DNA from 2 places in the Alteromonas sp. AWJ4_197 genome. Region 2 is predicted to be linked to the other one. Evidence: predicted binding sites of a transcription regulator. Region 2 holds the regulator's gene; the other holds the start of a gene.
The links. Region 2 encodes MetJ, which represses methionine synthesis genes. Its sites were predicted from a motif close to TAGACGTCTAGACGTCTA; they were not measured.

Region 1 (8,248 bases), 360 kb from region 2:
GTCTGTGCTGTAAGCAGACGGATCGATCCCATAAAGTTTCAGAGCTTTAGGTGTACTGCCTCCGCTTTGATCGAGGGCTGCAATGAAACCTTTTTGGACTTTAATTTTATCCAGCATAGCCTGCTGCGCTTGTGATGCCATGAGCAACACTCCTTTTTATGTGCCGCGTGTAAAAACGGCTGTAGGGTTTATAATAATGCCGGCAAACGTCACTGTTCGCCGGACAAGTTGAGTAACGAATTTCGTTACACGAGCGCTGTTTTTATTATTGGTTTTTTTCTTCTAAAACAGCGACCGCTGGCAGGGTTTTGCCTTCCAGGAACTCAAGGAAAGCACCACCGCCGGTAGAGATGTAAGATATCTTATCTGCGATATCATACTTATCTACTGCAGCTAACGTGTCACCGCCACCTGCAATAGAGAATGCGTCACTGTCTGCAATAGCCTGCGCTAACGCTTTTGTGCCTGCGGCGAATTGATCAAATTCAAACACACCTACAGGACCGTTCCAGACAATTGTGCCCGCATTTTTCAAAATTGTTTCTAATGCCGCCGACGAATCAGGACCAATATCAAACACCATATCGTCATCGCCGATTTGATCCACTGCCTTTAATGTGGCCGGCGTGGTCTCAGAGAACTCAGTACCGGTGACTACGTCGGTAGGTACCGGAATATCACCGCCATTTGCCTGCGCCTGTGCAATGAGCTCTTTCGCTTCATCGACAAGATCCATTTCAACCAGTGATTTACCAACATTGTGGCCCTGAGCAGCAATGAACGTATTGGCGATACCACCACCAACAATAAGCTGGTCCACTTTCTCTGCCAGCGTTTTCAGCACAGTGAGCTTAGTTGATACCTTTGAACCGCCCACAATAGCAACCATCGGACGCTTAGGGTTATCCAGTGCTTTACCCAATGCATCGAGTTCAGCTGCAAGCAGCGGGCCAGCACACGCTTTCGGAGCAAATTTTGCGACACCATGTGTCGACGCCTGGGCACGGTGAGCTGTACCGAATGCATCCATGACAAAGATGTCGCACAACGCAGCGTATTGTTTTGACAGGGTTTCGTCGTCTTTCTTTTCGCCTTTATTAAAACGAACGTTTTCCAGAATAACCAGCTCGCCCGGCTTCACATCAACACCGTTCAGATAGTCTTTAACCAGCGACACTGACACGTCCAGTGCACCATTTAAGTAATCAACGACTGGTTGCAGTGAATATTCTTCTTCGTATTTACCTTCTTCAGGACGACCCAGGTGAGACATCACCATTACCGCTGCGCCGGCTTCCAGAGCAGCTTTGATTGTAGGGATAGATGCTTTGATACGTGCATCTGACGTGACTTTACCGTCTTTTACCGGTACGTTGAGATCCTGACGGATCAACACGCGCTGACCGTTCAGCGCCAAATCCTGCATGCTTGGAATTGCCATAGTTTTCCCTTAAAAACTGAAGTTAATTTCCTCAACACCCCGACTGGTACATAGCCAGCGTGGTATCAATCATTCGATTTGCAAAACCCCATTCATTGTCACACCACACCAGCGTTTTCACCAGTTGACGGTGACTTACACGGGTTTGCGTACCATCAACAATGCATGAATGAGGATCGTGATTAAAATCTACTGAGACTAACGGCGCTTCCGAATAACCCAATATACCGGAAAGTCGCCCTTCACGCGCTTTTTTCAGTGCATTGTTCACATCAGTGATGTTCACTTCTGTGTCCAGCGTCACACTTAAATCCATGGCCGTCACATTGACTGTGGGTACCCGCACCGCAATGGCTTCAAACTTACCTGCAAACTTTGGCAGAATACGTTCGATGCCGGCGGCCAACCGGGTGTCGACAGGAATGATAGACTGACTGGCAGCTCTGGCACGACGGAGATCTTTGTTATAGGCATCAATCACCTGCTGATCATGCATTGACGCATGTATGGTAGTGATAGTGCCGCTTAATACGCCGAAAGCATTATCCAGCGCCTGGATGACAGGAACAATACAGTTCGTGGTGCACGAGCCGTTAGATACCAGTTTGTGTTCAGGTAACAACGATTCTTCGTTGGTGCCAAAAATGATGGTGTTGTCTAAATCGGTGCTGCCGGGCTGTGAAAAGAGCACTTTGCCGGCACCGGCATCAAGGTGGGCCTGACCGGCCTGCCGGTCAGAAAATACACCGGTACATTCGAGCACAATATCCACCCCCAGAGTGTCCCAGGGGAGGTTGTGAATATCAGGTTCAGCCAACAGGCGGATACTGTCACCCGCCACCATTAACTGTTCGTCTTGTAGCGCCACATCAAACCCGAACCGACCATGCGTGGTGTCGTATTTGAGCAGATGGGCTATGCCTTGAGGTTCTGCCAGGTCGTTAATCGCAACTACTTTAATCAATTGATTGCGCCCTGTTTCATACAGGGCGCGCAGTACGTTACGACCAATGCGGCCAAACCCATTTATGGCTACACGGACCATAAAAAACCGCCTGTTGTCGAACTATTATAAAGACAACGCTGCCTCAACAACGGCATCTGTTGTAATGCCGAAGTGTTTGAACAGTTCTCCTGCCGGACCGGATTCACCAAAGATGTCCATGCCCACAATTGCGCCGCCGAAACCTGTGTATTTATACCAGGAATCTTTCGCTAATGCTTCAACTGCAACACGCTTAGTAACACTTGAAGGCAGAACGGCTTCACGATATTCAGCATCCTGACGGTCAAACGCATCAGTACAAGGCATAGAAACCACACGGGCTTTAATGCCCTTCTCTGCCAGTTGCTCGCTGGCAGCGACAGCCAGTTGCACTTCAGAGCCTGTACCGATTAGCAGTACATCTGGTGTACCGTCAGTATCTTTCAGGATATAACCACCTTTTGCGATGTCAGCAACCTGCTCAGCAGAGCGTGCTTGCTGCGGTAAACCCTGACGGGTAAAAATTAAGGTGGTAGGACCTTCGGTACGTAAAATTGCTTCTTTCCAGGCTACCGCAGACTCAACCTGGTCACAAGGCCGCCAGTTGTCAAGGTTAGGCGTAGAGCGTAATGCCACCAGTTGCTCAACCGGCTGGTGCGTAGGACCATCTTCACCCAGACCAATAGAATCGTGGGTATAAACAAAGATAGACGGCGCTTTCATCAGCGCGGCCATACGCACTGCGTTGCGTGCATATTCCATAAACATCAGGAAGGTAGCGCCGTACGCTTTAAAACCGCCATGCAGGGTAATGCCGTTCATCATTGCCGACATACCGAACTCACGCACACCGTAGTAGATGTAGTTACCGGACGCGTCTTTCGCATCAACGCCTTTTGAACCTGACCAGATTGTCAGGTTAGAACCGGCGAGATCAGCAGAGCCGCCCAGCAATTCAGGCAGTAACGGACCAAATGCATTTAATGCATTCTGCGATGCTTTACGGGTTGCCGGGGCATCAGGGTTAGCCTGCAGTTTTGCAATGTAAGCATCCGCTTTTTCAACGAAGTCAGCCGGTACATCACCATTTACACGGCGGCTGAATTCTGCTGCCAGTTCAGGGAACGCTTTTTCATAGGCTGCAAACGCTTCGTTCCAGTTCGCTTCTGCCGCACTGCCCTTCTCTTTGCCATCCCACTCAGCGTAAATATCCTGTGGTACTTCGAAGGCACCGTGGGTCCAGCCAAGTTCTTTGCGGGTTAATGCAATTTCGTCATCACCCAGCGGAGCGCCGTGACAATCTTCTTTACCTTGCTTGTTAGGGGAACCAAAACCGATAATGGTTTTGCAGCAGATTAGTGTAGGCTGTGTGGTATTCGCGCGGGCTTCATCAACCGCTTTACGGATTTGATCAGGGTTGTGACCATCAACACCGGCAATGACATGCCAGCCGTATGATTCGAAACGCTTCACGGTATCGTCGGTGAACCATCCCTCAACTTCACCGTCGATAGAGATGCCGTTGTCATCGTAGAACGCTACCAGCTTGCCAAGACCTAATGTGCCGGCTAACGAGCATACTTCATGAGAAATACCTTCCATCAGGCAGCCGTCACCCAGGAACGTGTAGGTATAATGGTCGACGATATCGTGGCCGTCCTGATTAAACTGTGCAGCCAGCACTTTCTCTGCCAGCGCCATACCTACGGCGTTGCTGATCCCTTGTCCCAGCGGACCGGTGGTGGTTTCAACACCCGGCGCATAGCCATATTCAGGGTGACCCGGGGTTTTAGAATGTAACTGACGGAAATTTTTCAGCTCTTCTAACGGCAGATCATAACCCGTGAGATGCAGCAATGAATAAAGCAGCATAGAGCCGTGACCGTTTGAAAGCACAAAACGGTCGCGGTTCGCCCAGTTGGGATTAGACGGGTTATGAGAAAGATAATCGCACCACAAAACCTGTGCGATATCCGCCATACCCATAGGGGCGCCCGGGTGGCCTGATTTGGCTTGCTGAACTGCATCCATGCTAAGTGCGCGGATAGCGTTGGCAAGTTCACGACGAGTTGGCATGCTAACTCCTTTAATAATTTGCTTAAAACTTTGACACTGACAACCCGGAGATTAATCCGGAAACGGATAGGAATTCCTGCTGCCGACTATGAATTTTCAAACTGGCGACTATTCTTACCTAAGCGCATAACCAGTTCAATGTGTTTTATACCGGGTGCACTTATCGAATTTAGTTAACTTATAACAATTATTCGGATAGTCGTTGCGCAAAACAGGTTCTCTGCTGACAGAAATCGTTTTTCGTCTTACTCACGTAATAACGAACCGGACTGTCAACGAAACGTAACAAATAGACTTTTAGACGTCCAGAAGTAAAGATGGTATTTTCATACGAACCCGGTACAATGCTGTTCATCGTCCGGGACGACAGAATATACCCGGGGGCGAACGAATATACCCAACCAGCCAGTCACTTAAGCTTATGATAGTGATGTATTGGTTAACCCAGAAATAACGGAGGATTTATGGCCGCACATTTATTCACATCGGAATCAGTCTCAGAAGGACATCCGGATAAAATTGCCGACCAGATTTCAGATGCTGTGCTTGACGCCATATTAGAACAGGATCCCAAAGCACGGGTTGCCTGCGAAACGTATGTAAAAACCGGTATGGTACTGGTAGGTGGTGAGATCACCACATCCGCCTGGGTCGATATTGAAGAATTGACCCGTCAGACGGTAAAAGAAATTGGTTACAACCACTCAGATGTAGGCTTTGATGCTGACTCCTGTGCTGTGCTGAATGCGATTGGTAAGCAATCTCCTGACATTAATCAGGGTGTTGACCGTGCCCGCCCTGAAGAACAGGGTGCCGGTGACCAGGGTCTGATGTTCGGCTATGCCAGTGACGAAACTGACGTATTAATGCCGGCACCGATCACCTATGCACACCGCCTGGTGCAAAAGCAGGCCGAAGTGAGAAAGTCCGGTCAGCTTGATTTCCTGCGCCCTGATGCAAAAAGTCAGGTGACTTTTATTTATGAGAACGACAAACCGGTGGGTATTGATGCCGTTGTTCTGTCTACTCAGCACAATGAAAAGGTCACCACAGAGCAACTTCGCGAAGCCGTTATGGAAGAAGTGATTAAGCCTGTACTGCCTTCGGAATGGCTGACCAAAAACACTCAATTCCACATTAACCCGACTGGTCGTTTTGTTATCGGCGGACCAATGGGTGACTGTGGTTTGACTGGCCGTAAAATTATTGTAGATACCTACGGCGGTATGGCCCGTCACGGTGGAGGTGCATTCTCCGGTAAAGATCCATCAAAAGTAGACCGCTCGGCGGCATACGCAGGTCGTTATGTGGCGAAGAATATCGTTGCAGCCGGTCTGGCGAAGCGTTGCGAAATTCAGGTGTCTTACGCTATCGGGGTAGCAGAGCCAACATCTATCAGTATCGAAACGTTTGGTACAGGTGTGGTTGATGAGAAAACACTGGTGGCACTGGTACGTGAACACTTTGACTTACGTCCTTACGGCCTGATCAAGATGCTTGATCTGGAACGTCCGATTTACCGTCCAACGGCTGCATACGGCCACTTCGGCCGTGATGAATTCCCATGGGAAGCCACAGACAAAGCAGAAGCGCTTAAAGCCTCTGTATAAAGACAAAAATAAAAGGAAGGCGGCATGTTCCCACATGCCGCTTTTTTTAATTTAAATTATTTTAAAAATAATTACATTTTCTCACTGGGATAATCATCCAAACCAACTACACTTAAGTATAAATCGCATTGCCTGCCCGATAATCAATCCCTAACTGAGCTGCAGACTCAGGCACACACATAGGAACCATGCCATGAAATACTTCTGGCTAGTGAGTTGTCTGACTTTATTAAGTACGCTGTGTCATGCAGGCGGCAGTGTGCTTTCTGATACGAAAAGAAGTCAGCCAGTATACGTTGCCTCCCCCTATCAGTCTGAAATTTCATTTCGCAGTCAGCGCCTGCCGGCCTGGCGATTTGGGGTGCGCTACAACCGCGAGCTGCCTTATCACGACCAGTGGGTTGACAAGATCAGTACATATCACTCAGTAGACTCCGTGAGGGTCTCGGCCAGCCGCTCTTTGTTAAAAGACTCCAGTCAACGCATATTCGCAGCGCTGCAAACCAGTAACGATCAACAGGCCGCCTATTCTGACTGGCTTTATCTGCCTTACAACGCAGGCACCGCCGCCAGCGTTGGCTGGCAAATCGGAGAATTAAATTCGGTGAAAATGGCAGTGGAGTACCAGTACAGGGAAGTAAGTGATAAAGACATCAATTCATTGTTGCTCGGTGTTCAGTACTATTTCTGACCCTTACTAAGACAACGGGCTGCGTTAACCCAGCATAAAATCCACAATGCTTTCGCAATGAATTTCAGTGGTATCCAGTACCGGAATACTGACATCTCCGGCCTTTATCAACATACCAATTTCCGTGCAGCCGAGAATGACAGCCTGCGCACCGTCTGCTGCCATTTGCTCAATAATTTGCTGATAAATCTCTTTTGAGGATGCCCGTGTTTCGCCTTTGCACAGTTCATTATAAATGATGTCATGAATGACCTGCCGGCCGGCCATGTCCGGCGTCAGCACATTGATCCCGAAGTCTTGAAGGCGCTCAGTGTAAAAAGGCTGTTCCATGGTAAACCGGGTGCCTGTCAGAGCTGCTTTATTTATACCCCCGCGCCTGCACACACTGGCTGTCGCATCAGCAATATGGAGTAAGGGTATGTTCAGCGCCTTTTCTACTTCAGGAGCGACTTTGTGCATCGTATTAGTCGCAATAGCAACGCCGTCTGCGCCGCCGGCTTCCAGTTGTTTTGCTGCCTGAACCATCGCCCGGGTAAGTGCATCCCAGTTATTTTCATGCTGCCACTGGCTAATCTCTGCGAAATCCACGCTGTTCATTAATATGCGTGCGCTGTGCAGCCCACCCAGACGTTGCTTCACATAGCTGTTGATCAGGCGGTAATACGTTGCCGATGATTCCCAGCTCATGCCACCGATAATACCAATCTGCTTCATTGAAGTTCCTTGTCCGTATTATCTTGCCAGTACCGGCATCGGCATGGATGCTGTAGTCATGAAGGTTTGCTGGATGAGCTCCGCATCTACACTGGCACGATGGCGTTTAACACACTGCTGATTGACCAGAGACTGTTTCACTTCATGCCAGTGTTGCATCTGGTTTTCAGATAACAGGTATTCCAGCGCTGTCAGCTTAAAGTTCATCTCTATACCAGCTTCTGCATAGAGTTTTATCAGCCAGGGATAATCCACTACCCAGCCGTCCGAATAAGCGGTACTGTTTTGCATGAAGGCATTGAGCTGAATGCACACTTCCCTGCCGTCAATACCGTATTGGGAAAGCACATCACGGGTTATGCCGTGTAAAGATTCGGCCTCGCTGTTCCAGTGCGTCCATCTCTTATAGGGTTTTATCAAACGGCAAAAACGCGCACCATCAGAACGCTTCACACCGATTTCGATGGGAAAACTGCCGCTGCCGAATCCGCTGGCTTCGACATCCAAAATGGTAGGAGGATAATGATTTTGCACGCTAATTTTGATTTATTTGTTATACGTTAAAACTAAGTCTCTATCCTGAAAGGTGCAAGTTTTTATTCTGATAAATTCCACCATCCTTTGTCTAATTGCAGAATCACATGCAAATACTAATATAATCCCGAACCCTTTTTAAACAACCGTTTTCCTTTACGTTTCCGTGACTGAATATGACCAGATTTCTATTAATC
Region 2 (8,248 bases):
CGTCTGCAGCAGGGATGCTGCAGCCGAGCCTCCATGGATGGAGTTCCGGCGTGTTTTTTCTCTGGCCTTCGCGCCCAGCGAAGATGCCGGGAGAAATCCGCCTATTCAGCGCGAACGCCCAGCATGTGGCAGATGGCGTAGCTGAGTTCGCAGCGGTTCAGGGTGTAGAAATGGAAGTGTTTTACCCCTTCTTTCGCCAGCACTTTTACTTGCTCCATGGCGATGTTTGCGCCAATCAGATTACGTGTTGCCTGATCATCGTCATCAAGCCCTTCGTACATTTTGTGCAGCCAGCCGGGTACGTGAACATTGGTGAAACCGGCAAACTTAATCAGTGTCTGATAATTCGTAACCGGCAGGATCCCGGGGACGATATCCAAATCGATACCGGCTGCAGCAGCACGGTCACGGAAACGCAGGTAAACACTGGTGTCAAAGAAGAACTGAGTAATTGCTTCAGAAGCCCCGGCTTCCGCTTTACGCTTCAGGTTAAGCAAGTCGAACTGGGCATTCGGTGCTTCCGGATGTTTTTCCGGATAGGCAGCAACGGAAATATCAAAGTCTGCTACGTCTTTCAGCAGTGCCACCAGATCAGAGGCATACATTTCGGTTTTATCTACGCCCTTCGGTAAATCGCCCCGCAGAGCAACAATGCGGCGAATACCCGAATCCCAGTATTCCTGAGCAATTTGTTTGAGTTCATCACGGCTTGCGTCCACACAGGTCAGGTGAGGGGCTGCCTGTACACCGGTTTGTTGTTGAATGCGTTTAACAACATCATGGGTGCGGTCACGCTCACCACTGTTTGCACCGTAGGTCACAGACATATAAGAAGGCTTCAATGGCGCCAGGCGTTCAACAGATTTCCACAGCGTTTGTTCCATCTTTTCCGAGTTAGGCGGAAAAAATTCAAAAGAGACATCAATGTCACGCAATTCGGACAATGACTGGTTTAAGGCGTCGATACCTTGTGCATAGGAAACCATTTTGTTGACTCACTCAATTCTTTGGACGTTTAGACGTCTAAACTAATTAATATATGTCTGGACGTCAAGAGGTTTACACGGCTTAATTGACCTTTTCGCTACATTGTTTAGAATTTCCGCTTATAAAGTAAAATAACAGGCAGTCCGAGATTTCACATGGCAGAATGGAATGGTAAGTATATACACCCTTACGCAGAGCATGGAAAAAAGAGTGAGCAAGTAAAGAAAGTCACTGTTTCTATTCCGATTAATGTGCTTAAGGTGCTCACAGACGAGCGAACCCGCAGACAAATTAATAACCTGCGTCACGCGACGAATTCAGAGTTACTGTGCGAAGCATTCCTTCATGCTTTCACCGGGCAGCCGCTGCCTGACGACGACGATTTGCGCAAAGATAACCCTAACCGTGTTCCTGCCGTTGCAAGGAAAATGATGGAAGAGATGGGGATCGACCCCACCGCCGACAACGAAGAAGAATAAAGTAAAGCCAGAGCAAATCACTCTGGCTTTTTTGTATCAGGGGCAAGTTTAGTCTTGTCTGGCTGAGGGCGGCTCGATTTTTTGTAATTCGAACAGGGGCCTGAAAGTTGAACGGAACAGGAGCACGATACCCAGGCTCATTACTCCGCCCGCAACCGCGCAGGCTACCGGACCAAAAGCTGCTGTCACCGAACCACTTCTGAAGTCTCCGAGTTCGTTGGAAGACGCGATGAACAGGGAGTTCACTGCACTCACCCGGCCACGTAATGCGTCCGGTGTCATAATTTGTACTACTGAGCTTCTGATCACCACACTTATCATGTCTGAACCGCCATAAATCAGCAAAGCGAAGCAAGCCACATAAAGGTTCTGTGAAAAGGCAAAGCCGATAATGGAAAAGCTGAAAATGATCAGTGACCAGAACAGCAGCGGGCCGTTGCGTTCAATGGCCCGTTTACGTCGTACCATTGTCAGACCGATAAGCGTCGCACCAACAGCCGGCATGGCCCGCAATAAACCCAGTGTTTCCGGACCTTCATGTAAGACGTCTTTCACAAACACAGGCAATATCGCCATGACACTGCCACAAAGTATGACCACAAGATCAGTAAACAGCGCTCCGCGGACAACGTTGTTGTGCATCAGGTATTCCACACCGCTGAATATGTCTTTAAGCGCCAGTTTGCGCTCTGAATGAATGTTCAGAGCGGGCAATAAAGAAAAGCCACCCAGCGTAAACAGGCCGAAAATGATGAGCACCCAGTAGAGCTGACGGTCGAGCGCCGCCAGTAACACGCCGGCGAGGAAAGGCCCCACGGTTAAGGCGATATTCCAGATGGAGCTTATGGCAGCCACCGCACGCCCCAGATGATCGGTGCTGACGATATTCGGCAACACAGACTGAATGGCCGGTGCGAAGAAAGCCCGCCCTGCGCCCAATACCGATAACGAGCAAAACAGCGCCCATTTATTCAGTTCCGGCTGATTCATCAGCAAAGCGACGGCCAGCACCACCAGTAACTGCAATCCGGCAGAAATTAATAAAATGCTTTTGCGGGAAAAGTTGTCTGCAGCCCAACCTGCCACGAGGAATAAACTGATCACCGGCACAATCTGAAAAATGCCTACCAGTGCCAGGTCAAAGGCCTCGCCGGTGGCTTCGTATAAATGCCAGCCTATACTGACTGCCATGGTTGAGCCGATAAGCGTGGTAGCTATTCGTCCGATGATGAGCCCGATAAGTGCTTTTGACCACATGAAATCTTTGTCCGTCAGATTAGGGGAAGCGGGAAGATAAACGAAAACGGGCCGGTAGTATAACCGGCCCGTAACAAATGAAGTCAGTATGCTTCAATCAGTCTTTGTTACCCGTGTATTTTGCCGGTAAGGATTCAACACCGGCAACGCCTGAGTCAATCGCTGCCTGTGCTACGGCACTGGCAATACGGTGAAGCAAACGGGGATCCATAGGTTTAGGAATAATGTAATCTTTACCAAATGTCAGCGATGCTGATTTACTGGCTTTCAATACTTCTTCAGGTACAGGCTCTTTCGATACTGAACGTAATGCTTCAACCGCAGCGACTTTCATTTCGTCATTAATGGTCGAAGCACGCACATCCAGTGCACCACGGAAAATGAACGGGAAGCACAGTACATTGTTCACCTGGTTGGGGTAATCTGAACGGCCCGTTGCCATGATCAAATCACTGCGAACCTCATGGGCCAGTTCCGGTTTAATTTCCGGATCAGGGTTTGAACAGGCAAATACCACCGGGTTTGGTGCCATCAGTTTTAAGGTTTCTGGAGGCAATACGTCAGGGCCGGAAACACCGACAAAAATATCCGCACCATCCATTACATCGTCAAGGGTACGTTTATCCGTGTTGTTGGCGAACAACATTTTGTGTTCCGTGAGATCGTCACGGCGGGTATGAATCACCCCTTTACGATCGAGCATATAAATGCGCTCACGCTGGGCGCCGCACTTGATCAGCAGCTCCATACATGCAACGGCGGCAGCACCGGCTCCCATACAAACAATTTTGGCGTCTTCGATGTTCTTGCCCTGAATTTCCAGCGCGTTGAGCATACCGGCCGCTGTTACGATGGCTGTACCGTGTTGATCGTCATGGAATACCGGAATCTTGCAGCGTTTGATCAGCTCCTGCTCGATTTCGAAACATTCCGGCGCTTTAATATCTTCAAGGTTAATACCGCCGAACGTATCAGCGATATTGGCAACCGTGTTGATGAATTCTTCAGTAGTCCGGTGTTTAACTTCAATATCGATAGCATCCAGTCCGGCAAAACGCTTAAACAGTAACGCTTTACCTTCCATCACTGGTTTTGATGCCAGCGGACCTAAATTACCTAATCCGAGAATGGCCGTACCATTACTGATTACTGCAACCATATTACCTTTGGCGGTATATCGGTATGCTGCATCAGGATCTTCGGCAATTTCACGTACCGGTTCGGCTACGCCGGGGCTGTAGGCCAGTGCTAAATCATCTACGCTGTCAGCCGGAGTCGACAGTTCTACCTTTATTTTGCCCGGAGTAGGGTATTCGTGGTAATCCAGGGCGCGTTGTCTGAAATCTGACATTCTTTTGTGTGTCCTTCTCAGGGTTTGGTCTTTGCACAACTACTACTTGTCGTTCCTGCGCTAATCTCTTGTTTTCGTTATAAAGCGCAGCTTGCGACAAATGTAACACAACGCCTTTCACAGTACATATCTGATCAGGAGCTATCTTATGCTTACTTTAGTTGCCGGAGGGCAGCTTCACAAAACGGAATTATCAATGTCGGCTATTGATGAAATTTATAAGTTAACTTTAATTTATAATTTATTTTATATGGTTGGACGGTGGAGCGGGCTGTTGAGTAAAGCGTAACGGGACGAACACGGGTTAAGTGTTTTAAGTAACGGATTTAAGGCACAAAAAAAGCGCCATAAAGGCGCTTTTTTCGCAATTCAATGCCGGACTTATTTTTTGCCCAGTGCACCAAAACGCTTCTTGAAGCGGTCAACACGACCACCAGTATCAACGTTACGCTGCTTACCAGTGTAGAACGGGTGGCAGTTTGAACATACGTCCAGGTTCAGTTCTTTACCTGCAGTCGAACGTACTTTGATAACGTTACCGCAAGAGCAAGATGCAGTAATTTCTTCGTAAGTAGGGTGGATACCTTGTTTCATGGGTTACCTCATTATATAAGGCCGTATCGCAATCCAGCCCGAAGCTGAACACCATACGCAACTATATTCAATACAAGGCACAACTGGCCTTGCCGTAAAGAGCGGCGCATATTAATGTATGACGCCGTTTTGATCAAGAACGATAAGTAAAAAAGTGCGGAAAATATAGGCAGATTATGCGTTTTGTTGAGGTGGCGGTTCCTGTACCGTTACGACAAGCTTTTACCTACTCCTGTGACACATTACCGGAAGCAGGCTGCAGGGTCAGTGTGCCTTTCGGCCCCCGCACATTAACCGGCGTCGTTCTGGGAGAGGCGAAAACGCCGGAGAACAGCGGAAAAATTAAACCGGTTCACCATGTCATTGATGACAGGCCGGTGCTCGACAGTGTGATGCTGAAACTGTGTCACTGGTTATCCCAGTATTATCTTCACCCGGTGGGTGAGGTTATTCACACCGTATTGCCAGTTCTGCTGCGCAAGGGCGAACCGGCGAATCCGGTGGACGAAATCTGGTGGCATGCCGGCGATAACATTGATGAAAATCTGGCGTCCCTGAAGCGTGCGAAGCGCCAGTACGCTTGTCTTGAGGCACTGGCGGATGAGCCGGTTCGCGAAGGCGATCTCAAAAATACCTTTCCTTCCTCCATCATCAGTGCTCTGGAAGAGAAGGGCTTTGTGTACAGCGAAAGTAAACCGCCGCCCCTGCGACCGAAAATGTGGCTCGATTATTTTCATGTCGGCAAGAAGCCGTTGCCTGATAAAGAGCAGGCGGTTGCCATCAGCGCGTTGTCGCAACAGGCCGGCAAGTTTGCGCCTTTTTTACTGGAAGGGATCACCGGAAGCGGGAAAACCGAAGTCTACCTGCAGGCCATTGAAGATATTCTTTCTGCAGGTAAACAGGTATTGATTCTGGTACCGGAGATTGGTCTTACTCCGCAGACGGTTACCCGTTTTGCCAACCGCTTTGGTATCGATATCGGCGTATTACACTCCCAATTGAATGACAAAGATCGCCTTTCAGTCTGGCAGCGTGCGCGGGAAGGTGAACTGGGCATCATTATTGGTACCCGGTCTGCGATTTTTACGCCAATGAAATTCCCGGGCATGATCATTGTGGACGAAGAACATGATGATTCGTTTAAGCAGCAGGACGGATTGCGATATCACGCCAGAGATCTCGCAGTTATGCGCGCCAGTACTGAGCACATTCCTCTTATTCTGGGCACCGCGACGCCTTCACTGGAAACACTGAACAACGCCCTGACGAAGCGATATGGTCATCTGCAACTGACCCGGCGGGCCGGCGGTGCTTCGAACACTCATCAGCAGGTACTGGATGTACGGGACCAGCGGATGCAGTTTGGTATTGCCGATGGCATGCTGAGCATCATGCGCCAGCATTTGTCGATGGGAAATCAGGTACTGGTATTTGTTAACCGGCGGGGGTACGCACCGGCATTGCTCTGCCATCATTGTGGTCATTCTTATGATTGCCGCCGGTGCGAACGGCCCTACACGGTTCACCGCACCCAGCAACGTTTGCAGTGCCATCATTGCGGTGGCGCCAGACCGGTACCCCGCCAGTGCGAACATTGCGGTGAAAATAAACTGATTACTGCCGGCGTGGGAACGGAGCAGATTGAAGATGGTCTGGCGAAGTTGTTCCCCGCCGTGAAACAAATCCGTATCGACAGCGACTCGGTGCGGGGCAAAGACAAGTTGCAACGTTCTCTGGATGACATTAATGCGCAGAAGTATCAATTGCTGATCGGTACGCAGATCTTGTCAAAAGGGCATCATTTTCCCCATGTGACTCTGGTTGTTGTACTGGACTGCGACGGCGCCTTATTCAGCGCAGATTTTCGTGCCAGTGAAAAGCTGGCGCAACTGGTTACTCAACTGGCGGGGCGCGCAGGCAGGGCATCGAAGCCGGGGGAAATGTGGCTACAAACGCATAATCCGGGGCACCCGTTGTTGCAGGATTTAGTGCACAACGGTTACGCGCATTTTGCCCGCCAGGCGCTGGAAGAAAGAAAGTTATCATGGATGCCGCCCTTTCAGTCTCAGGCGGTGATCCGTGCTGAAGCCACTCATGCTGAACAGGCGTGGGATTTTCTTGAACAGGCGGGGTCGCTGTTGCAAAGTCCGTCTGTGAGATTAAACGGGCCACTTCCCTGCCTGATTGAGAAGCGTCAGGGGCGTTACCGTTTTATGCTGGTCCTGCAGTCGGCGCGGCGTAATGATATCAACGGGTTACTCAGAAAAGCCTTACCGCTATTATCAGCGATGCCAGCGGCAAGCCGTGTTCGCTGGTCACTGGATGTTGATCCCTCTGACTTCAGTTAGTATTCGCTTCTTAACGCATATAGCGGCAGCATTTTAGGAAAATTCACGATACACTGCTGTGCGGTTTCACTAAAAAGCGCTGATTTAATCACGTGATAATCAGCCAGCAGGTGATGCTTTTTTCAAACAATATTTGACGGGATATTACGCCGGATATGGCACAACGTGATTATGTAGCTCGTGGTCGTGCGCCACAAAATAAAAAGAACAACAATAAACGCAAGCCGCCTTCGCCGGAGACGAACCGGACTAAGATTTGGGCACGTCTGGTGGTTGTGGTGATCGCTATTCTGGGTCTTATTTATTTTCTGTTCTCTATTAAAGACAATGTTGATGAAACGGCTGACTCGCCGATGGAACCACTACCGCAAATTGTCGAAGAAGAGGAATTGCCTGAGCTGCCTAAGGAAGAATGGGAATACATTAAATCCTTACCCGGTTACGAAGTCGAAGTGGAAGTCGCGGAGCAACAAAAATCCGACAAACTGTATTTACTTCAGTGTGGTTCATTCCGCACCCGCTCGCAGGCTGAAGAAATGAAAGCCAAAATCGCCTTTCAGGGTCTTGAAGCACAGGTTCGGGCCACTACCGGCTCTAACGGTGAATGGTTCCGGGTCATCATGGGGCCGTTACAAACCAAACGTGATGCAGAAAGAGCAAGACACAGCCTGAGAAAAGTAAACATCACCACCTGCATGATCCTGTACTGGAATCTCTAAGGTAGATAACCCGTCGCTGTCGGGGCTTCCGATATTCTGGTACAGAACTCGCTGTAAACCCATCCATGGGCGCTCGGCAGCCGCTTCCCTGCGGCTGACGGTTCTGTACCAGAATATCTTCAACCCCTGCGCTTAGGGTTCTCAATCTCTTTTCGCCGGATCGTGTGCCTTTCCCGCCGGTAATACTTCATCCCGTCCACAGGCTCACCATGTTCCCTGCAGCAGCTTTCCTACTGCTGAAGGTTTGTAATGGCTTCTTCTTGCTCTGTTTGCGGGCCTGACACCGGACTTTATTGATGCTGGTGGATTGTCCCTTGAAAAAATTATCTCTTCCCCCACTTATCTCTTCATTGAAATTAATTTGCTGCGCGACAGCCAGCGACACCCGGAATATGGGGAAGTGTAGTGACTACTATTGTATCTGTAAGACGCGACAATCAGGTCGTCATTGCCGGAGACGGACAGGTTTCTCTGGGCAATACCGTAATGAAAGGCAACGCGAAAAAAGTGCGT

Region 1: metK (methionine adenosyltransferase) is a predicted target of MetJ. The motif match lies at 4,793-4,810, and genes of this name have one in related genera.

Annotation. Positions count from the first base shown of each region.
Region 1 covers NZ_JBSWWW010000006.1:54,143-62,390, forward strand. The annotation lists gene ACXAGC_RS14070 (fructose bisphosphate aldolase) at 1-141, opposite strand, end outside; gene ACXAGC_RS14075 (phosphoglycerate kinase) at 266-1,441, opposite strand; gene epd (erythrose-4-phosphate dehydrogenase) at 1,473-2,486, opposite strand; gene tkt (transketolase) at 2,511-4,502, opposite strand; gene metK (methionine adenosyltransferase) at 4,967-6,112, shown strand; gene ACXAGC_RS14095 (hypothetical protein) at 6,306-6,803, shown strand; gene ACXAGC_RS14100 (aspartate/glutamate racemase family protein) at 6,828-7,517, opposite strand; gene ACXAGC_RS14105 (hypothetical protein) at 7,536-8,051, opposite strand; gene ACXAGC_RS14110 (ABC transporter substrate-binding protein) at 8,228-8,248, shown strand, end outside.
Region 2 covers NZ_JBSWWW010000006.1:409,222-417,469, reverse strand. The annotation lists gene metF (methylenetetrahydrofolate reductase) at 102-986, opposite strand; gene metJ (met regulon transcriptional regulator MetJ) at 1,143-1,466, shown strand; gene ACXAGC_RS15650 (MFS transporter) at 1,515-2,723, opposite strand; gene ACXAGC_RS15645 (malic enzyme-like NAD(P)-binding protein) at 2,821-4,074, opposite strand; gene rpmE (50S ribosomal protein L31) at 4,456-4,668, opposite strand; gene priA (primosomal protein N') at 4,845-7,016, shown strand; gene ACXAGC_RS15630 (SPOR domain-containing protein) at 7,172-7,735, shown strand; gene hslV (ATP-dependent protease subunit HslV) at 8,141-8,248, shown strand, end outside.